Regions from separate parts of the Bradyrhizobium sp. HKCCYLRH2015 genome, predicted to be linked through region 1. Evidence: predicted binding sites of a transcription regulator. Region 1 holds the regulator's gene; each other region holds the start of a gene.
The links. Region 1 encodes PhoB, which activates phosphate uptake and scavenging genes when phosphate is short. Its sites were predicted from a motif close to TGTCATNNANCTGTCAT; they were not measured.
Positions count from the first base shown of each region.

Region 2: phnC (phosphonate ABC transporter ATP-binding protein) is a predicted target of PhoB. The motif match lies at 2,544-2,560, and genes of this name have one in related genera.
Region 3: ACQR1H_RS19915 (alkaline phosphatase D family protein) is a predicted target of PhoB. The motif match lies at 3,466-3,482, and genes of this name have one in related genera.
Region 4: ACQR1H_RS29545 (RNA degradosome polyphosphate kinase) is a predicted target of PhoB. The motif match lies at 3,352-3,368, and genes of this name have one in related genera.

Region 1 covers NZ_JBNPUO010000002.1:530,355-535,866, forward strand. Annotated here, with positions in the region: gene pstA (phosphate ABC transporter permease PstA) at 1-49, shown strand, start outside; gene pstB (phosphate ABC transporter ATP-binding protein PstB) at 46-870, shown strand; gene phoU (phosphate signaling complex protein PhoU) at 901-1,617, shown strand; gene phoB (phosphate regulon transcriptional regulator PhoB) at 1,634-2,341, shown strand; gene ACQR1H_RS06545 (trypsin-like serine protease) at 2,489-3,805, shown strand; gene ACQR1H_RS06550 (HoxN/HupN/NixA family nickel/cobalt transporter) at 3,974-5,071, shown strand; gene ACQR1H_RS06555 (HupU protein) at 5,095-5,512, shown strand, end outside.
Region 2 covers NZ_JBNPUO010000011.1:20,185-25,696, reverse strand. Annotated here, with positions in the region: gene phnE (phosphonate ABC transporter, permease protein PhnE) at 1-545, opposite strand, end outside; gene phnD (phosphonate ABC transporter substrate-binding protein) at 619-1,548, opposite strand; gene phnC (phosphonate ABC transporter ATP-binding protein) at 1,620-2,429, opposite strand; gene ACQR1H_RS26805 (DapH/DapD/GlmU-related protein) at 2,605-3,267, shown strand; gene ACQR1H_RS26800 (alpha-D-ribose 1-methylphosphonate 5-triphosphate diphosphatase) at 3,264-4,448, shown strand; gene ACQR1H_RS26795 (DUF1045 domain-containing protein) at 4,455-5,165, shown strand; gene ACQR1H_RS26790 (SDR family NAD(P)-dependent oxidoreductase) at 5,242-5,512, opposite strand, start outside.
Region 3 covers NZ_JBNPUO010000007.1:229,667-235,178, reverse strand. Annotated here, with positions in the region: gene ACQR1H_RS19935 (TAXI family TRAP transporter solute-binding subunit) at 1-749, shown strand, start outside; gene ACQR1H_RS19930 (YkvA family protein) at 870-1,283, opposite strand; gene ACQR1H_RS19925 (4a-hydroxytetrahydrobiopterin dehydratase) at 1,389-1,691, opposite strand; gene ACQR1H_RS19920 (TAXI family TRAP transporter solute-binding subunit) at 2,067-3,413, shown strand; gene ACQR1H_RS19915 (alkaline phosphatase D family protein) at 3,553-5,124, shown strand; gene ACQR1H_RS19910 (response regulator) at 5,170-5,512, opposite strand, start outside.
Region 4 covers NZ_JBNPUO010000012.1:296,126-301,637, forward strand. Annotated here, with positions in the region: gene ppx (exopolyphosphatase) at 1-1,057, opposite strand, end outside; gene ACQR1H_RS29545 (RNA degradosome polyphosphate kinase) at 1,100-3,295, opposite strand; gene ACQR1H_RS29550 (DnaA ATPase domain-containing protein) at 3,421-4,098, opposite strand; gene ACQR1H_RS29555 (CDP-alcohol phosphatidyltransferase family protein) at 4,157-4,711, opposite strand; gene purM (phosphoribosylformylglycinamidine cyclo-ligase) at 4,869-5,512, shown strand, end outside.

The DNA.
Region 1 (5,512 bases):
CCTGAATGTCAGTGCACGCATTCTCGGCGCCGAGAGGAACGCAAAATGACCGACCTGTCCGTATCCGTCAGCCAGCCCAATCCCGCCGCGCTGAACGGCAAGGTTTTGCCGGAAGCCCCCGCCAAGGTGACCGCGCGCAACCTGAACTTCTATTACGGCGATCACCACGCGCTGAAGAACATCAACCTGTCGCTGGGGACCAACCGCGTCACCGCGTTCATCGGCCCGTCCGGCTGCGGCAAGTCGACCCTGCTGCGCATCTTCAACCGGATGTACGATCTCTACCCGGGCCAGCGCGCCGTTGGCCAGCTCATGCTGGACAACACCAACATCCTCGATCCCAAGCTCGACCTCAACCTGCTGCGGGCCCGGGTCGGCATGGTGTTCCAGAAGCCGACGCCGTTCCCGATGACGATCTACGAGAACATCGCCTTCGGCATCCGGCTGTATGAGAAGATCTCCAAGTCGGAGATGGACGACCGGGTCGAGAAGGCACTGCGCGGCGGCGCGTTGTGGAACGAGGTCAAGGACAAGCTCAACGCTTCGGGCCTGTCGCTGTCAGGCGGCCAGCAGCAGCGGCTGTGCATTGCGCGCACCGTGGCGGTCCGGCCGGAGGTGATCCTGTTCGACGAGCCGTGCTCGGCGCTCGATCCGATCTCGACCGCCAAGGTCGAGGAGCTGATCCAGGAGCTCGCCGAAAACTATACGATCGCCATCGTGACGCATAACATGCAGCAGGCGGCGCGCGTCTCCGACAAGACCGCCTTCATGTATCTCGGCGAGCTGATCGAGTTCGACGACACCAGCAAGATCTTCACCTCGCCGAGCGATCGGCGGACCCAGGATTACATCACCGGCCGGTTCGGCTGACGCCGACGACATTGACTTCAGGAGATCATCATGGCCAGTGAACATACCGCCAAGGCGTTCGACAGCGATCTGCAGGATCTCACCCGGCTGGTGTCGGAAATGGGCGGCCTCGCCGAGCGTCTGATCGTCGATTCCGTCGGTGCGCTGGTGCGGCGCGACATCGCACTCGGCCAGAAGGTGGTCGCCACCGACGCCGAGGTCGACAAGCTGCAGCGCATCATCGAGGAGCGCGCCGTTCTTACCATCGCCCGGCGACAGCCGATGGCGGTCGACCTGCGCGAGATCGTCGGTGCGATGCGGGTCGCCACCGATCTGGAGCGCATCGGCGATCTCGCCAAGAACATCGGCAAGCGCGTCGCGGCGCTGGAGAGCGACTTCCATCCGCTCAAGCTGATCCGCGGGCTCGAGCACATGACCGACCTGGTGCAGTCGCAGGTCAAGACGGTGCTGGACGCCTATGCCGCGCACGATTTGCCGGCGGCGATGACGGTGTGGAAGGGCGACGAGGAGGTCGACGCCATCTGCACCTCGCTGTTCCGCGAACTCCTGACCTACATGATGGAGGATCCGCGCAACATCTCGTTCTGCATCCATCTGATGTTCTGCGCCAAGAACATCGAGCGCATCGGCGATCACGCGACCAACATCGCGGAGACCGTCTTCTATATGATCGAAGGCCAGCAGATCATGGACAAGCGCCCGAAGGGCGACATGACGAGCTTCGCGACGACGATCCCCGGCAACTGAGAGAGACGGTTCTGACATGGGCGCCCGAATTCTGGTGGTGGAGGACGAGGAGGCGCTGACGACGCTCCTGCGCTACAACCTCGAGGCCGAAGGCTACGAGGTCGAGACGGTGGCGCGCGGAGACGAGGCCGACACACGGCTGAAGGAGCGCGTTCCCGATCTCGTCGTGCTCGACTGGATGCTGCCGGGCCTGTCCGGCATCGAGCTGTGCCGCCGCCTGCGGGCGCGGTCCGAGACCCGGCAATTGCCGATCATCATGCTCACCGCGCGCGGCGAGGAGAGCGAGCGCGTGCGCGGCCTCGCGACCGGCGCCGACGACTACATCGTCAAGCCGTTCTCGGTGCCGGAGCTGCTGGCGCGCGTGAAGGGCCTGCTGCGGCGGGCGAGCCCGGAGCGGCTGGCGACCGTGCTGTCCTATGGCGACATCGAGCTCGACCGCGAGAAGCGCCGCGTGGCGCGCTCGGGACGGCCGATCGATCTCGGCCCGACCGAATACCGCCTGCTCGAGTTTTTCCTGGAGCATCCCGGCCGCGTGTTCAGCCGTGAGCAGCTGCTCGACAGCGTCTGGGGCCGCGACATCTATATCGACGAGCGCACGGTCGACGTCCATATCGGCCGCCTGCGCAAGCTGCTCAATCCGGGCCGCGAGCAGGACCCGATCCGCACCGTGCGCGGCGCCGGCTATGCGCTCGATGATCGCTTCGCCAAGAGCGAGCAGGTGTAAGGGGCGATCGGGCGTGAGGACGAAGCAGGTGTGAGGCGCGAAGGAGCCCGATTGAGAAGATCGTGGTCCGCTTTCCGCCACGCCGCCGCCGTCTTGATCGTGTCTGCTTCGTGGCCCGTCACGATGTTTCGGTCCCAGCGGACGCCCTTGATCAAGACCATCATCATATCTCTAGCCGTCCTGCTCGGCAGCGCGGCGGGCGCCGCGGCCGCCGAGCTCGAAGACGCGGTCGCCGCGGCGGGAAACGGACAGCACGCCGCGGCGATGCGCCGCCTGCTGCCGCTGGCCGCCAAGGGCGATGCGCGGGCGCAGTTCGACGTCGGCTTCATGGAGGCCTTCGGCTGGGGCCAACCGCGCAACCCCGCCGAGGCGCTGGCGTGGTATCGCAAGGCCGCCGATCAGGGCCTCGCCGTCGCCCAGCATTATCTCGGCATCGCCTATGTCAACGGCGAAGGTGTCGCGAGCAATTATGGCGAAGCCGGCCGCTGGTTCAGCCGCGCGGCAGCGCAGGGCTTCGCCCAGTCGCAATACATGCTGGGCCTGATGCTGCTGGACGGTCGCGGCGTGAAGCAGGACGTCGTGCAGGGCTACGCCTGGCTGGTGATGGCGGGTCGCAGCGGCGTGCGATCGGCCGGCCGCGACGTGCAGCGGGTCAAGCTGACCGAGCCGCAGCGCGTCCAGGCCCAGAGCGCCATTGCGGCCTGGCGGCCGAAGCCGGAATCGGCGGAGGCGGGCGTCGCCGCTCCGCGTCCGGAGCAACTGCTCGGGCTCGACCGCCACATCGGCGAGGTCGTCGATCCCACCTCGTGGCCGGCGTCGTCGATCGGCGTCGTCACCGTCGCGCAATACTCGACCGGCGGCTGGTGCACCGGCACTCTGGTCGCGCCGCGCGTCGTGCTCACCGCCGCGCATTGCGTGTTCAACGGCGTCGCGCAGGTCAGCCCCGGCAATGTCCGCTTCCTGGCCGGCATGAACAGGGGCACGCCGGCGGCATCGTCGGTCGCCGACAAGCTGATCGTGGCGCCGGACTTCGTCCCGACCCGGCACGACAGATGGTCGCTCGACCGCTCGCCCGCCGATTGGGCGCTGATCGTGCTGAAGGATGCGCTGCCGTCGAAGCCGGTCGCGGTCAAGGCGCTGACGCGCGAGGAACTGCAGGCTGCGACCAAGGCTGGCGCCATTTCCGAGATCGGCTACGGCCAGGAGCGGCGCTATTCGCCGACCGGCCAGCGCAATTGCAGCGCCGGCATGACCAGCGATGCCCGGCTGCTGACGGTGCATTGCCTCGCCAATTTCGGCTATTCGGGCTCGCCGATCCTGGCCGAGGTCGGCGGGCAGCCGACCGTTGTCGGCATCTTCTCGGCGTTCCACGAGGAGACCCGGCTGATGTTCGCCGCGCCCGCCAGCCAGTTCGAGGCGGTCGTGCGGCGCGAGATTGCGGCGCAGAGTGCCTCGGCGCGGTGAAGGGGGAGGGGACGAGAGAGGTCCCGCCGCTGGTCACGATCTGTGCGCGACTGGATAGCGGGTTGCCAAGCGAGCGGGCGATCCGGCAAGTGCAGCCGATTTTTTCCTGTAGCTTTCGCCTGCAGCGGGGCTTTACCGAACTGGCCTGGCTCTTGCTATAGTTCGAGTATGACGATTGTTCCAATTGATCATCCTCGTGCCCCGCGGCTGCTGTGGTGGCGGTCGCAGCCCGGCAGGACCGTTGCGCTCGTCGCTGGGCTGGTCGCGGCCAATGCGGTGGCCTGGGCCTGGGCATTCGCGCTCTACGCCGACCGGCCCGCCATCGTCGGCACCGCGATGCTGGCCTGGCTGCTCGGACTGCGCCATGCCGTCGATGCGGACCACATCGCGGCGATCGACAATGTGGTGCGGAAGCTCGTGCAGGACGGTCGCGCCCCGCGCGCCGCCGGCCTCTATTTTGCGCTCGGCCATTCCAGCGTCGTCGTCATCGCCACCATCGTGGTGAGCCTGGTGGCCGGCGCAGATCTGTTGAGTGAGGACAGCGCCATCCGTGCGATCGGCGGCACCATCGGCACCTCGGTCTCCGCAGGCTTCCTGCTGCTGATCGCCTTCGCGAATCTGGTGCTGTTCGTGAACCTCTGGCGCCGCCCATCCCACCCCCATTCCGACATGGATGCCGCCGGTAGCGCCGGGCGGGGCCTGCTCATTCGTCTGCTGCGGCCGGTGCTCCGCGTCGTGTCCCGCGCCTGGCACATGTACCCGCTCGGCTTCCTGTTCGGCCTGGGCTTCGACACCGCCAGCGAAATCGGGCTGCTCAGCCTGTCGGCGACCGAGGCGGCGCGCGGGGCGAGCCTGGCGCATGTGCTGGTATTCCCGGCGCTGTTCGCCGCGGCGATGGCCACCGTCGACACCGCCGACAGCATGCTGATGGCCGGCGCCTATCGCTGGGCGCTCACGGATCCCGCGCGTAAGCGGCGCTACAATCTGGTCATTACCGGCGCCTCGGTCGCGATCGCGCTGGTGATCGGCGGCGTCGAGGCGGTCGCGCTGCTGACGCCCCGGCTTGGCTTCACCGGCGGATGGGCCGAGGTCGTCACTGCGCTGGGCGATGATCTCGCCAACCTCGGGATCGTCGCCATCGGACTGTTCGGCCTGATCTGGGCGGGTGCCATGCTGCTTGGCCGCCGTCCGGGCGGTTCCGAGGATGCGCCGGGTGAGGAGCTTGCCAGCGTTCGCGCCGGGGCGCTAAACCCGAGGGCGAAATAGGATCGAGCGCGCGGGTACGAATGATGGCCGGCTCGGACGAAATGACCAGGATGCTGTGGCTGCAGGGCGCGAGCTGCGGCGGCTGCACGATGTCGATCCTGGAAAGCGGTGCGTCCGGCTGGTTCGATGAGCTGCGCCAGTCCGGCATTGACCTCATCTGGCATCCCTCCGTCAGCGAGCAGACCGGAGACGAGGTCGTGGAGCTACTGGAGGCGATCCGCGACGGTCGCGAGCGGCTCGATCTGCTGGTGCTCGAAGGCTCGGTGGCGCGCGGACCTGGTCAGACCGGCCGCTTCAACATGCTCGCCGGCACCAACCGCTCGATCTATCACTGGCTGCTCGATCTGGCGCCGCTGGCCGACTACGTCGTCGCCGTCGGCAGCTGCGCGGCCTATGGCGGCATTCCTGCTGCCGGCATCAACCCGACCGACGCGGTCGGAT
Region 2 (5,512 bases), on a different contig from region 1:
AACAGCTTGCCGAGCGCACCGCAGGAGTGGATCGCGATGGCGAATACGCCGGCCATTGGCCCCAATCCGAAGGCCATGACAAAAATCAGAGCGAACACGATGCCCGGCACCGTGCGGGCAAACTCGAGCAGGCGCCGGACCGCGAAGCGCAGCCAGGATGCAGGAGAGGTGTTCTCGGCCGCGAGGAAATTCAATGCAAACGCCAGGACGGCGCCGAGCATGGTTCCGACATAGCTGATCAGGATCGTCTCACCGAGAAGCCGCGTCCATTTGCGCAGGCCCCAGAGCCATTCCGGCAGGTTGGTCCACACGCGGTGTCCGTCGTCGAGCGTGAAGAGCCGGTCGAAATAGCTGAGGAAGTTGCCGAGATAGGTGACGAGCGTTCGGAGGTTGACCTCCGAACCGATGGCTGAAACGAACAGCACGAGGCCGGACGCAACCAGCACGACGACGGCACGCAGACGCTTGCGCGCCACCGCTTTGCGGTAGGCGCGCTGCAAAGGTTCGAGCTGCTGTTCAGGCAGGATGGCGACGGCTGACGACATGTTTGTCGGTGCAAAGCGCAAATAGGCCGGCGGGGCTTCGATGACGCGGTCCCCCGCCGGCCCGGTGCAACGCTTACGAGCCCTTCTTGCGGAGAGAGTCAACGAATTTGATCAGCTCGACAGTCTTGTTGTAGTCCTCCGTCGAGATCGCCTCCCACGGCTTGTTCTTGCCGTCGGACAGCTTGGCGAAGGCTTCCGGATCCTTCTTCGCCGCGTCGAGGAAGGCCTGCTTGATTGCGGCCTTCATGTCGGTTGGCAGGTCGCTGAGATAGGCGTAGGGCGAGTTGATGATCATGTCCGACTTGCCGATGATGCGGAAATCTTCCTTCTTCAGCGGCGTGCCGTCGGCCGACTTCACCATGTTCTTGGTGAGCATGCGGGTCAGGTTGGAGTCATCTCCGTTGTTCCACCAGTTTGCGGCGACGTCGACGGTTCCTTGCGCCAGGGCAAGCACGGCGTTCTCGTGGCTGCCCGTAAAGATGACCTGGGAGAAATAGGTGTCGGGGTCGATGCCCATCTGGCTCATCTTGAAGCGCGGCATGTTGTTGCCAGAGGTCGAGTTCGGGTCCACCAGGCCGAGATTCTTGCCCTTCAGATCCTCGAGCTTCTGGTACGGGCTCTTGGCGAGCACGTAGAACACTGAATAATAGCCCTTCGAGCCGTCCGAGTTGACGTCGATCACGAAAGCGTCCGTCTTTACGCCCGTCACGCGCGCGCGGGCGAAGGAGGCCGGACCATAATAGCCGATGTGAATGTTGCCGGCGCGCTGGCCCTCGATGACCGCGGCGTAGTCATTGGCGACGCGCAGCGTCACCTTGACGCCGAGCTCCTTGGAAAGATAGTTCACGAACGGCGTGTAACGCTCGACGACACCCGAGCCGTTTTCGGCCGGGATCGCGGCAAAGGTGATCTCCGGATATTTGGTTCGCCAGTCCTCGGCCGAGGCGGACGAAGCGAACGACAGAGCGGCCAAACCGGCCAGAATGAGACGACGATTGATCATGGAACGTCCTTCAAGTTTCAGGGGACGATGTCAGGATTGACACGACAGATGCGCCCGCAGCACGCAGGCAATCAGGCGACGGCAACTTTGCCGACAGCCGGAACGGATTCGGGAGCTTTGGGCATTGCCGGCGGCATCACCTCGTCGGCCTCCAGATCGTACAGCTCGCGCGCGATCTGGCCGGTGAGCGCCGCCGGCAGATCGTCGAACACGACCCGACCATTCGCCATTCCGATCAATCGGTCGCAATAGCTGCGCGCCAGATCGAGCGAGTGCAGATTGCAGATCACGGTGATGCCGAAATGCTTGTTGATGCGCAGCAGCGCGTCCATGACGATCTTGGTGTTGCGCGGATCGAGCGAGGCGATCGGCTCATCGGCCAAGATGATTTCCGGATTCTGGACCAGCGCGCGCGCGATCGCGACGCGCTGCTGCTGCCCGCCCGAAAGCTGATCGGCGCGCTGCGCGGCGAGGGAGGCCATGTCGAACTGCTCGAGCGCGGACAGCGCCATGGCAACATCCGCCGCCGGCCAGAGCTGCGCCAGAGAGCGCCACGACGGGATTTCGGCGAGTCGCCCCATCAGGACGTTCGTGAGCACGTCCAATCGGCCGACCAGATTGAACTGCTGGAAGATCATCGCCGAGCGCGCGCGCCACTGCCGCAGGTCGCGGCCGCGCAGCGCCGTCACATCGAGATCCTTGAAGAAAATGCGGCCGCCGCTCACAGGACTCAGGCGATTGATGGACCGCAGCAGGGTCGACTTGCCCGCGCCGGAACGCCCGATCACGCCGACGAAGCTGCCGGGTGCAACAGAGAAGGACGCATTGTCGACCGCGGCTTTCATGCCAAAACGGCACGTCAGGCCATCCACCACCAGCATTGAATTCTCCAGACGCCTCGCTTTGGCCTATCGCTAACGTCTGGATTCTACAGTTATGTGACAGCAACACTGCGGCGCCACATCCGTCCACATGCCGGTCGGCAGTCATGTAGATGTCACGCATCTGTCATAGGGGAGACCCAACACCTTCACAGGCGTAGAGACAGGACGCGAGATGGCCGGCAAGCTGCTTTCGATTGAACCTACCGTTGACCCTTCGGCCAAGCTCCAGGACGTGACGCTCGGCGCCTATTGCGAGATAGGCGCCCGCACCATCCTGCAGGAGGTGACGATGGGCGACTACTCCTACGTGGTCAACGATTCCCAGATCACCTACACGACGATCGGCAAGTTCTGCTCGATCGCGGCGATGACCCGGATCAACCCGGGCAACCACCCGATGCAGCGGGCGACGCAGGCCCATTTCACCTATCGCGCCAGCGCCTATTTTCCAGGCGAGCCCGACGATGCCGAGTTCTTCGCCTGGCGGCGAGAGCATCATGTCCGGATCGGACACGACGTCTGGATCGGCCATGGCGCGATCGTGCTGCCGGGCCGCAACATCGGCACCGGCGCGGTCGTGGCGGCTGGCGCCATCGTCACCAAGGACGTTCCGGCCTATACCATCGTCGCCGGCAATCCGGCGCGCCCGATCAAGCGCCGGTTTCCGCGCGAGGTCGAGCAGCGGCTGCTGGATCTGGCGTGGTGGGATTGGAAGCACGAGGCGCTGCGCGCGGCGCTGCCCGATTTCCGCAAGCTCGAGATCACCGCGTTCCTGGATAAATACGAGGCCGCTCTCGACGCCCTCGTCCCGGTACGGCAGAGTGCCGCCCCATGACCGATATCTCAATCTCGCGGGGCCGCTGCCTCGTCGACACCGACCTCGCGGACACCTCCTTGATCATATCCGGCGACGTCATCGCCGGCATCGGGACACCGGGATGCCGGTCGGGTCTCGAACTCGATGCGGAGGGGCTCACCGTGCTCCCCGGCATCGTCGACATCCACGGTGATGCGTTCGAGCGCCAGATGATGCCGCGGGCCGGGGTCGATTTCCCGACCGACGTCGCGCTGATCGACAGCGACCGCCAGGCCGTCAGCAATGGCATCACCACGGTCTTCCACGCAACGACCTGGTCATGGGAGCCGGGCCTGCGCAGCGCCGACAATGCGCGGCGGCTGCTCGAATCGATCGAAGCGCTGCGCCCGCAGCTCGCGGCCGACACGCGCTTTCATCTGCGCCACGAGACCTTCAATCTCGACGACGAGGAGGAAATCGGCCAGTGGCTCGCCGATCGGCGCGTCGACCTGTTCGCCTTCAACGATCACATGGACTCGACGGTCGCGAGCCTGGACACGCCGCACAAGCGCCAGCGCATGGTCGACCGCACCGGCCTGCCCGGCGCGGAGTTCGACCGGCTGGTCGCGCGCATCGCCTCTCGCGCGGATGCCGTTCCAGCCTCGATCGCGCGGCTGGCCGACATCGCACGCAAGGCTGGCGTCCGCATGCTGTCGCACGACGACGACAGCCCGGCCATGCGCAAGGCGTTTCGCAGCCAGGGCGTGACCATCGCGGAATTTCCGGTCAACGAGGAGACTGCGCGCGAGGCCGCTCAGGGCGGAGACGCGATCGTCTTCGGCGCGCCCAACGTCGTTCGGGGCGGCAGCCATACCGGGTGGACGCGAGCCAGCGACATGATCGCCAAGGGCCTCTGCTCGGTGCTGGCCTCCGACTACTACTATCCAGCGCCGCTGCTGGCGGCGTATCGGCTCGCGGCCGACGGCGTTCTGCCGCTGGCACGCGCCTGGGATCTGATCTCGGGCGGCCCCGCACGCGCGGCCGGACTGGCGGACCGCGGGACGCTGGCCGAAGGCCGCCGCGCCGACGTCATTCTGGTCGATGACCGCGTGCCGTTGCGCCCCCGCGTCGTCGCCGTCATCGCGTCCGGCCGGCTGGTCTATCTGGCCGAGACCCATCGGCTGAACGCAGTGCCCGTGCGCACCATCGCGGCGGAGTAGCAGATCATGGTCGATGCGCCCCGCTACGCGATCTACTACGCCCCGGCGGCGACGACGGGCTTGGCCGGATTCGGCGCGAGCCTGCTGGGTTACGACGCCTGGAGCGGCGACGAGCCGAGCTTTCCGGAAGAAGTCGTTCGCGCGGTTCCCGACTGGGCCGAGCTGAGCGCGGACCCGCGCAAATATGGCTTCCACGCCACTTTGAAGGCGCCGTTCGAACTGGCCGATGCGCAGAGCGAAGCCTCGCTCCGCGACGCCTGTGCGGAGTTCGCGGCAAGGCCGCGCGCCATTCCGATCATTCGTCCCATCGTGGACTCGATCAGCGGCTTCGTCGCGATGATCCCTGGCGAGCCCTCGCCGGCGATGCAACAGCTCGCAGCCGATTGTGTCCGGACGTTCGAGCCGTTTCGCGCGCCGATGACCGCCGAGGACCGTGCACGGCGCAAGCCGGACCTGCTGACACCACGACAGCGCGATCATCTCGATCGCTGGGGCTATCCCTATGTCATGGAGGATTTCCGCTTCCACATGACGCTGACCTGCCGGCTGTCCGACGAACGACGCCGGCCGATCCTGACGATGATGCAGCAGAGATTTGCGGCGCTGTCGCTGACAGAGCTCCGGATCGACCGGATCGTGTTGTTCCGCCAGCCCAACGCCCGCCAGCGGTTCGGCATCATCGGAGACTGGCCGCTCACGGCCGTCCAGCGCATCTAGGGACGTCGGTTCGGCATGGCCGCATGGTGCGGCCGCGCCTGCCGGTCGAACAGCGCGACCGGCAATCTCGTCGGACCTACACCGCCTTCGTCAGGGCGCCATCGATGATCAGATTGGTTCCCGAAATGCGGCTTGCGAGCGGGCTTGCGAGCATCACGACGCCGTAGGCCACCTCCTGGGCTGTTCCCATGCGCCCCGTCGGATTCAAGCCCATTGCGGTCTTGAACAGGTCAGGCGATCCATTCTCGATGTTCTGCCAGATGCCGCCCTCGAAATAGGTGTTGCCCGGCGACACCGCGTTGACGCGAATGCCCTTGCCGACCAGTTGATGCGCGAGGCCCTTGGCG
Region 3 (5,512 bases), on a different contig from region 1:
AGATGCAGGTGATCGCGCCGCGCGCGGTGCGCAACCTGCGTGACCTCGAGGGCCGCCGCGTCAGCGTCGACCTGCCGAATGGCGGCACCTTCGTCACGGCGCTGACGGTGTTCGAGCGGCTTGGCCTGCGCGCCAACTTCGCCTACATCGAGCAGCGCATCGCGATGGAGAAGCTGAAGCGCGGCGAGCTCGATGCCGTCATCGTGGTCGGCGGCAAGCCCTACAAGTCGGTCTCGACCTTCGTGAACGACGGCCGCTTCCATCTCGTCAACGTCGATTACGATCGACCGCTGCAGACCGACTATCTGCCCGCGACCCTGACGGCGAAGGACTACCCGAACCTGATCGCCGAGGGCGAGAAGGTCGACACGATCGCGGTGCCGGCCGTGCTCGCCGCCTACAATTGGGCGCCGAACACCGACCGCTATCGCAAGCTCGCAACCTTCGTCGACGCCTTCTTCACCAAATTCCCGGCATTCCAGAATCCGCCGTTCCATCCGAAGTGGAAGGAGGTTTCGCTGTCGGCCCCGCTCGCCGGCTGGCAGCGGCTGCCGTCCGCCAGCAAATGGCTGGAGAGCCATGCCATGGAAGGCGCGCAACGCGACCGCTTCGACGACTTCCTGAAGCAGAGCAGCGCCGGCAGGGCGATGCCCAGCCAGGCCGACCGCGAGGCGCTGTTCAAGCAGTACCAGGCCTGGGAGGCCGAGAAGACCGGCAGCGCCCGCGCCCAGGCGCGCGGCCAGCGCTGAGCTCGGAGCGTTCGACGACGTCCCATCAAGAGAAAAGCCCCGCGGATGCGGGGCTTTTTGCTTTTGCGCCCTTCCGAGGCGCTGACTGCGGGCGCCCGGCTTGCCCGGCCGGAGCCGTCGTCAGCCGATCGTCTCGCCGTCCTTCGCGACGTCAGCGTTCTTGTCTGCCGCCAGCCGCGCGAGTACGGCGCGGGCGGCGGCATGATGGTCGGGCGTGATGTTCGAGGCGACCATGCGGATGGCGGTGGCGAGCACCGCCGCGTCGTCGGTGAAGCCGAGGATGGGCAGCACGTCAGGCATGAAGTCGAACGGCACGACGAAGTAGGCGATGGCGCCGAGCAGGGCGACCTGTACGTGCCGGGGTGTCTCCTTGTCGAAGGCGCAGTAATACGCCGCAAGCAGCTCCTCGGCGAATGGCAACCGCGCGACAACCTTCTTGAACTTGATCCAGAAACGACGGCGAAGGGTCTCGCGATCCCGGGCCAGCCGCTCCGCGGGCTCGAAGCCAACGCTGTAGTCGGTCGCATCCGACATGATGTCCGATCTCCGGTTCCAGACGGCGCCGGGGGCGCGGTCCTCGTCCTCGGATGTGGTGATGGCGACGCCGGCCGCAAGGCGCGTGCCGTCGTCGCCAAGGCCTCAGCCGCGCATCGTCGCGGCGATCGCGTTCATCGCCTTGGCGAGCTCGATGTCGCGCAGGGTCACGCCGCCGGCGTCATGGGTCGTGAGGACCACCTCGACGGTGCGGTAGACGTTGCGCCACTCGGGATGATGGTCAGCCTTTTCGGCGACCAGGGCGACGCGGGTCATGAAGCCGAAGGCTTCGTTGAAGTCTGTGAATGTGAACGTGCGGGCGATGGCATCACGGCCCACCGCCTCGGACCAGCCGGGAAGCTCCCGCAAGGCAGTGGCGCGTGCCTCCGCCGACAATCGTTGCGGCATCTCGATCTCCTCTCGTGGTGCAATCGACCGGACACGTGGCAACATCCGGGCGATTGCGGGGTCTACCTCCAGCCGGATCGCGCCGGGGTCCGGTTGCGCAGACTAGCCGAAAACGCATCCCGATCAGAGCCTTGTCACAGGCCGTTGCCGGAGGGGCTCGGACCTGTCCCGATCCTCCGGTGGCTGGTGCGATGGTAACCATGACGCAGATGTCACCCCGGGCGGACAAGAAATTTGCTACAGTTCAGCTCTATCAAAGGACGACGTGGCCAGACGAAGCCGCCTGTGGCATCGCCCGGGACCAGGACCACCGGAGGACAGAATCTGGTAGATGCTCAGACCACGCCAGCGCAGCGCTCACGGATGCGCCCTGCCGTGTTCATCGTCATCGCCGGGATCCTTGCGGTCGTCGGCGCTTTGACGGGTGCCTACTATTTTGCGATGCGTCCCGTGGTGCTCAAGATCGCGGTCGGTCCGCCCAACAGCGACGACCTGAAGGTCGTCCAGGCCCTGACCCAGGCCTTTTCCCAGTCGCACGCCTCCGTCAGGCTGCGGCCGGTTCCGACCGAGGGCGCCGCCGAGAGCGCGCAGGCGCTGGCCGCCGCCAAGGTGGATCTTGCGATCGTGCGGGGTGACCTCGAGGTCCCAAAGAACGCACAGGCGGTGGCGACGCTGCGCAAGAACGTCGTCATCCTCTGGGTGCCCTCGTCCGGCAAGGGCAAGAGCCGCAAAGGTGGCGCCAAGATCACGAAGATCTCGCAGCTCGCGGGCCACAAAGTCGGCATCATCGGCCGGACGCCGGCGAACGCGAACCTGCTGAAGGTCATCCTGCGCCAATATGGCGTCGACCCCAGCAAGGTCGAGATCGTCCAATTCCCGATCACCGAGGCCGCCGAAGCGGTCCGAAGCCAGAGGGCCGATGTCTATCTGGCGGCCGGTCCCATCAACAGCAAGATCACGGCGGATGCGATCGCCGCCGCCACAAAGGAAAGCGGGCCTCCGACGTTCCTGGCCATCGATTCCGCCGCAGCCATCGCACAGAACCATCCCGAATACGAGGCCACCGAGATTCCGGCCGGCGCGTTCGGCGGGGCGCCCGATCGCCCCGAAGATGAAGTGAAGACGATCAGCTTCAATCACCACATCGTGGCACGCAAGGGCCTCACCGACTCGACGGTCTCGACGTTCACGCATCAGCTGTTCTCGGTGCGCCAGCAATTGCTGTCGGAATTTCCGCTTGCCGCCAAGATCGAGACGCCGGACACCGACAAGGACGCGGCGATCCCCGCTCATCCCGGCGCGGCGGCGTTCGTCGACGGCGAGGAGAAGACCTTCCTCGACCGCTACAGCGACTACATCTGGTGGAGCCTGATGGCGCTTTCGGCGATGGGTTCGGCCGGTGCGTGGTTCGCCGGCTATCTCAAGCGCGACGAACGCACCATCAACACCTCGCTGCGCGATCGTCTGCTGGAGATGATCACCATCGCGCGCAGGAGCGATTCGACCGAGGAGCTCGACCAATTGCAGAGCGAGGCCGACGAGATCCTGCGCAACACGCTGACCTTCTTCGAGGACGGTGCGATCGAGCACGCTGCGTTGACCGCGTTCAACATCGCGCTCGAGCAGTTCCACAACGCGGTGGCCGATCGCAAGCTCATCCTGATGAGCATGCCCGCCAATCTGCAGCGAACCGGCGCGCAGTTGCGTGCCGCCGGCACCTGAGGTCGGACCACGCTTGCGCTGCGGCCGTGTCACGCGGCGGCCGGGGCGCGATTGTAATTCCAGCGTCATCAATCTTTCCTAGGTCTGCCGGGCCGTGACTCGCGCCTGCTCCCGCGCGCGATCCGACCAGGAGATCCGCATGACGCTTCGCATTCCTCGACCGCACACAGCCCTGTCCCGCCGCCGCTTCCTGTCGACGGCCGCCGCAGCCGGCGTCACGACGCTGGCGATGCCCTATCTGAGCCGCGCCGCCGACCGGCCGCAGATCACGCATGGCGTGCAGTCCGGCGACGTCGGCATGGATGGCGGCGTGGTCTGGGCGCGTGCCGATCGGCCGTCGCAGATGCTGGTCGAGGTGGCGACCACCGAATCGTTCAAGGACGCGCGGGCGCTGCCACCGATCGCCGCGCTTCCGGAGAGCGACTTCACGGCCAAGATGCTGATCGAAGGCCTGCCGAGCGGCCAGGACATCTTCTACCGCGTCAAGTTCCGCGACCTGTCGCATACCGCGGTCGAAAGCGAGGCCGTGGCCGGCCGCTTCCGCACCGCGCCCGGCAACAAGCGCGACGTCTCGTTCGTCTGGGGCGGGGATGTGGCGGGGCAGGGCTGGGGTATCAATCCCGATGATGGCGGCATGTTCACCTTTGCGACGATGAAGAAGCACCGCCCGGATTTCTTCCTGCATTCCGGCGACACCATCTATGCCGACGGCCCGATCAAGTCCGAGGTAAAGCTGCCGGACAACAAGGTGTGGAAGAACCTCACCGTGGAAGAGAAGGCCAAGGTCGCCGAGACGCTCGACGAATTCCGAGCCGCCCACAAATACAATTTCCTCGACGAGAACGTTCGCGCCTTCAATGCCGAGGTGCCGATCTTCGTGCAGTGGGACGATCATGAGGTCACCAACAACTGGTCGGCTTCCAAGGAGCTGCCGGCGAGCTACAAGGAGCGCAACATCCAGCTGCTCGCGGCCCGCGCGGCGCGCGCCTTCCACGAGATGTATCCGATGCGCGAGAGCATCATCGAGCCGGGCCGCGTCTATCGCACCATCAACTACGGTCCGCATCTCGACGTGTTCGTGCTCGACGAGCGCAGCTACCGCGGCGCCAACGGTCCCAATCTCGAGGACAAATATGGCCCGGCGTCCTACTTCATCGGGCCGGAGCAGATGCGCTGGCTGAAGCAGGCGCTGCTCAATTCGCGCGCGACCTGGAAGGTGATCGCCTCCGACATGCCGCTCAGCATCATCGTCTATGACGACGCGGCCAACAAGAAGGGCTCGGAAGCCATCGCCCAGGGTGACGGCCCGGCGCGCGGCCGCGAGCTCGAGATTGCCGAGATCCTGCGCTTCATCAAGACGGCGCCGATCCAGAACACGGTGTGGCTGACGGCGGACGTGCACTACGCGGCCGCGCATTATTACGATCCGAACAAGGCGCAGTTCCAGGACTTCGAGCCGTTCTGGGAGTTCGTCTCCGGTCCGTTGCATGCCGGCACGTTCGGTCCGAACGAGCTCGACAACACCTTCGGCCCCGAGGTGCGCTTCATCAAGGCGCCCGGCCTCGACAAGCAGAACCTGCCGCCATCGGCCGGGATGCAGTTCTTCGGCCACGTCAAGATCGAAGGCGCAACGGGCCAGATGACCGTGACCCTGCGGGATCGCGCCGACGTCGCGCTGTGGTCGACCACGCTCGATCCGAAGCTCGGCTGAGGTCTTGTTGCTCGGCGGCAACACGATCGCGTGCTGCGACGGCAACTAATCGCGTCGCCGCAGCACGGCCTCCAGCGCCTCGGTCGGGCACGGCTTCGGCAGCCGCGGCCGGTCGGCGAATGCGGCCGGCACGCGGTCGGCGCCATAACCGGTCGAGAATGCGAAGGGAATGCCGAGCGCCGCCAGCCGCTCGGCAATCGCAAAGCTCTTCTCGCGGACCAGGCCGACATCGAGGAGTGCGAATTGCGGGACACGCTCGGCGATCATGGCGAGCGCGGTGGCGACGTCGGCTGCGATCCTGATGTCGGGAACGCCGAGGTCGGTGATCGTGTCTTCCAATCCGAGCGCAATGATGGGGTCGTCTTCGACGACCAGCACATGCTGATAG
Region 4 (5,512 bases), on a different contig from region 1:
GCTCGTCCTCGGTCTCGCGGATGTGCATCACGCGGAACAGGCGGTCGGTCCAGTCGATCAGCTCGCGGGCATGCTGGGCCGAGCGCGACAACAGCTCGTTGAGGCCCTGCGCCGCGCAGAGCAGCCCGTCCTTGGCGCGCTCGGCGTCGGGAAGCTTGGAGTAGAGCAGGCCCTCGCGCACGCCGAAGGTCGAGAACACGACGGTCGTCGGCCTGGCGACGCGGATGATGTGCTCGAGCACCAGCGCGGCATAGGCGAGCAGCGGGCGCCGCGCCTCGGCGATCGCTTCGATGTCGGCCAGCATGTCGGCGGCGACGAGACGGCGCAGCCGGCGCACGAAGGCCAGCGCGTCGGCCGCCGGGATCGCATAGCCGTGCATCACCCCGAGCGGATAGCCGCTCTGGATGATGTGGATGCGCGCCAGCGCGCGCCAGGTGCCGCCGACCGCGTAGAAGGTGCGGCCCTCGCCGGCCAGCAGCTGCGGCAGGTCGGTCAGCGCCTCGCTCGCGATACGCTGCGCCTTCTTCAGCGATTTCTCGGCAAGATCCTGCAGCGCAAGGCTGCCGAGCGGCAGGGTGACGCCGCTGCGGACCTGGTGCCCGCGCACGTCGATCAGCTCGAGTGAGCCGCCGCCGAGATCACCGACGATGCCGTCGGGCTTGTGAATGCCGGAGATGACGCCGAGCGCCGAATAGCGCGCCTCTTCGGCGCCGGTGAGGATCTGGATCGGGGCGCCGCAGATCTTCTCGGCCTTGGCGATGAAATCGGGGCCGTTCGAAGCATCCCGGCAGGCGGCGGTCGCGATGGCATGAACCTGCCCCACCCGCTGCACCTTGCACAGCGCACGGAAGCGCTTCAGCGCGGTCAGCGCCTTGTCGACGGCATCAGATGCGAGAAGGCCGGTGGTCTGGACCTCGCGACCGAGCCCACACAGCGCCTTCTCGTTGAACACGGTGACGAGACTACGTTCCATCGCCTGGTAGACGACGAGACGAACCGAATTCGAGCCGATGTCGATGACACCGACGCTCGTGGCCCTCGTGCGGGGCGGCTTCACCACGGCATATCCCGGCGCAGAAGGCCCCGATGCAGACAGCCCCTATGAAGGAGAGCGTTCATTCCGGCGCGTGAGCCGGCGCGGCGATGATTCCTTGAGCGACTTTCCACGGCCGGACAGACTCGGATTCGTCATGAAGTAATTGTGCAGGTTGAACGGCTCCTCGCCCTTCGCGGCCTTCATACGCGTTGACGACCCATCCGGCAACAATTGCCAGCTCTGCTCGGTATCCTTCAGGTTCGCGACCATGATCTGTTCCAGGACCTGCTGATGCACGGTAGGGTTCTGAAGCGGGCACAGCACCTCGACGCGGCGGTCGAGATTGCGCGGCATCATGTCGGCCGAGGAGATGTAGACGGCGGCCTTGGCGCTCGGCAGGCCCTGACCCATACCAAAGCAGTAGATGCGGCCATGCTCGAGGAAGCGGCCGATCACCGATTTGACGCGAATGTTCTCCGACAGTCCGGGGAGGCCGGGACGCAGGCAGCAGATGCCGCGCACGATCAGCTCGATCGACACGCCGGCCTGCGAGGCCTCGTACAGCGCGTCGATGATGTCGGGATCGACCAGCGAGTTCATCTTCATCCAGATCACGGCCGGCTTGCCCTGGCGGGCGAAGCTGGTCTCGCCGTGGATGTGCTCGATGATGCGCTTGCGAAGCGTGAGCGGCGACACCGCCATCTTCTCGATGTCGATCGGCTCGGCATAGCCGGTGATGTAGTTGAACACCCGCGTGACGTCGCGGCCGATCACCGGGTCCGACGTGAAGTAGGACAGGTCGGTGTAGATGCGCGCCGTCACCGGATGATAGTTGCCGGTGCCGGTGTGGACATAGGTGGTGAGGCTGCCGCCCTCGCGGCGCACGACCATCGACAGCTTGGCATGCGTCTTCAGCTCCAGGAAGCCGTACACCACCTGTACGCCCGCGCGCTCCAGGTCGCGGGCCCAGCGGATGTTGGCCTCCTCGTCGAAACGCGCCTTGAGCTCGACCAGGGCCGTCACCGACTTGCCGGCCTCGGCGGCCTCCACCAGCGTGCGCACGATCGGCGAATTGTTGGAGGTCCGGTACAGCGTCTGCTTGATCGCAACGACGTCGGGATCGCGCGCCGCCTGCTGCAGGAACTGCACGACGACGTCGAACGACTCGTAAGGGTGATGGACGATCAGGTCCTTCTGCCGGATGGCGGCGAAGATGTCGCCGCCATGGTCGCGGACACGCTCGGGATGGCGCGGCACGTAGGGCGCGAATTCGAGGTCGGGCCGGTCGACCCGCGTCAGTTGCGACAGCTCGTTCATCGCCAGCACGCCGTCGACGACGAACACCTCGTCATCCGTCGTGGACAGCGCATTTTGCACGAAGCGGCGCAGCTCCTCCGGCATGTTGGCCTCGATCTCGAGCCGGATCACCGAGCCGCGGCGGCGCCGCTTCAGCGCTGTCTCGAACAGCCGCACCAGGTCTTCGGCTTCTTCCTCGATCTCGATCTCGCTGTCGCGGATGATCCGGAAGGCGCCCTGGCCCTTCACGGTGTAGCCCGGAAACAGCCGGCCGATGAACAGTCCGGTCGCCTGCTCCAGGGTGATCAGGCGGATCACGCCATCCTTGGAGCCGGGGAAGCGGATGAAGCGGTCGATCTTGCCGGGCATGCGAATGAGGGCGTTCATCGGACGCCCGTCCGCGGAGCGGATCAGCTGCAGCGCCACCGTGAAGCCGAGGCTCGGGATGAACGGGAACGGATGCGCCGGATCGATCGCGAGTGGCGTCAGCAGCGGGAAGATGTTGGCGAGGAAATGGTCCTCGATCCAGGCGCGCTCGCTCCTGGTGACGTCCTGACCGTCGACCAGCACGATGCCGAGCTCGCCGAGAAACTTGCGCAGGTCGCGCCAGATCGCCTGCTGGTCGATGGCGAGCTGCGACACCGTCTCGTTGATCAGCTTCAGCTGCTCGGTCGGCGTCAGACCGTCGGGGCTGCGCTCGGCGATGCCCTCGCGGACCTGGGCGCGGATGCCGGCGACGCGCACCATGAAGAATTCATCAAGGTTGTTGGCGGAAATCGACAGGAAGCGCACCCGCTCCAGGGCGGGATGGCGCGGATTGACCGATTCCTCCAGAACGCGGCGGTTGAAGTGAAGCCAGGACAGCTCCCGATTGATGAATCGCTCGGGGCTCGAGGCAATCTCGATGGACGGCGCCGAGACCGGTGCTTTCTCTGAAATTTCAGTAACTTGCTCGGTATCCATAGGGAATTCGATCCATATCCGTCCAGTCGCGAATGGTCGACCGTAGCCCAATCTGGGTGACCAGGGGATGACGTTGCCGGCACCATTGAGGTTCCGTCATCAACCGCCGTCAAGATGGCCGCCGGTCACGCCGGGCGGAGCAGCTCCGCCGCCAGCGCCCGGGTGACGGGGCGTCCGAGCCGCAGCGACTCGTTGTCCAGCAGCGCGATGGTCTGGCGTGCCGCCGCATAGGACCGCTCGATGTGGCTGGCGAGATAGCTGACCACGGTTTCGTCGATCGCCATTTGCCGGTCGGCGGCCAGCTTGACGATCAGGGCCCGGAACAGCTGGTCGTCGGGCGGCAGCAGCGTGACCACTGGGACGGCACGCAGCCGCGACCTCAGATCGGCCAGGGCGATCGGCAGGGCCGCCGGGGCCTCGCGTGCCGTGATCAGCACGAAGGCCTCGTCCTGGCGGGCCAGGTTCAGCAGGTGAAACAGCGCCCGCTCGTCGAGACCGGTTGCGGTCAGATCCTCCAGCACCAGCGCGCCGGTGGCGAGCGCCCCGGGGACCACGCCTGCCTCAAGGGCATGCGCGGACAGCGATCGGGCGCCTGCCTGCTCGGCCCAGATCGCGGCGAGGTGGCTCTTGCCGGAGCCGTCGGGGCCGACCAGGAACATGGTCCGCGCCGGCCATTCCGGCCAGGCGTCGACCAGAGCGAGCCCGGCCGCGTTGCCTGGACCTTCGAAGAAATTGTCCCGCGTCAGGCTCTCCGCATGCGGCAGCGCGAAGGCCAGCTGACGAGGGGGGATATGGCCGGCCAAGATCGAATTGCTCCGTATCGTGTGGTGCGTGAGGTCAGGACGGGCCCTCCGCGGAGGATCACCGGACCTCGATGGTGCTCATGTGGCGCACCCAGTCGACGAGATACAGCCCGACCGACACGAGGGTAAAGACGGTGACCAGCACCATCAGCACCACATCGTAGGGCCTGGGCTCGAAGCCGAAGCTGAGCGAGGCCAGCACAAGCGCCGCGAATCCCACCTGGGCGACCGTGTTCAGCTTGGAGACCATCAATGGCTTCATCGCGACCGGCCTGTCGAACAGCCAGGACACGATCACCGCCGAGACGATCATGATGTCGCGCGAGACCACCAGGATGACGATCCAGCGCGGGATCGCGCCCCAGATGCCAAGCGTGACGAAGATCGAGACCAGCAGCGCCTTGTCGGCGAGAGGATCGAGCAGCGCTCCCAGCTCGGACCGCAGGTTGAAGCGCTTGGCCAGGAAGCCGTCCACGGCGTCGCTCACCCCCGCGACCACGAAGACCAGAAACGCGATCTCCATCTGGCCGGCCGCAATGGCCCAGACGACGATCGGAACCAGCAGGATTCGACCCAGCGTGATCAGATTGGGGATACTGTGGGGAATGGTCACGCAGCGGGTCCCGACGACGACTCGATCAAAAGACAACCCGATTCCGAAACAGGGCGAACCGGTACGGTTCCTAGATAGTGTGGGGACGAGCCCCTTGCGAGCCATTGCGCGCGGCCGGATTCCGACGTAACCAGCGGCCAGATTAGGGGTTTTTACCATGACCGAGCGCAAGAACGGGCTCACTTATGCAGATTCGGGCGTCGATATCGATGCCGGAAACCGTCTGGTCGATCTGATCAAGCCCATGGTGCGCGCAACCGCCCGCGCCGGCGCGGATGCCGAGATCGGCGGCTTTGGCGGCCTGTTCGACCTCAAGGCCGCTGGATTCAAGGATCCGGTGCTGGTCGCGGCGACCGACGGCGTCGGCACCAAGGTGAAGATCGCGATCGAGACCGGGCTGCATGGCGGCATCGGCATCGACCTGGTCGCCATGTCGGTCAACGATCTCGTCGTGCAGGGCGCCGAGCCGCTGTTCTTCCTTGACTACTTTGCGTGCGGCAAGCTCGACCCGGAGGCGACGGCGTCGATCGTGGCCGGTATCGCCGAAGGCTGCCGGGAATCCGGCTGCGCGCTGATCGGCGGTGAGACCGCGGAAATGCCGGGCCTCTACAAGGACGGCGACTACGATCTTGCCGGTTTCGCGGTCGGCGCGGCGGAGCGTGGCACGCTGCTGCCGTCTCCCGACATCGCGGCCGGTGACGTGGTGCTGGGGCTCGCATCCTCCGGCGTCCACTCCAACGGCTATTCGCTGGTGCGCAAGATCGTCGCCCAGTCCGGCCTCGGCTTCGATGCGCCGGCGCC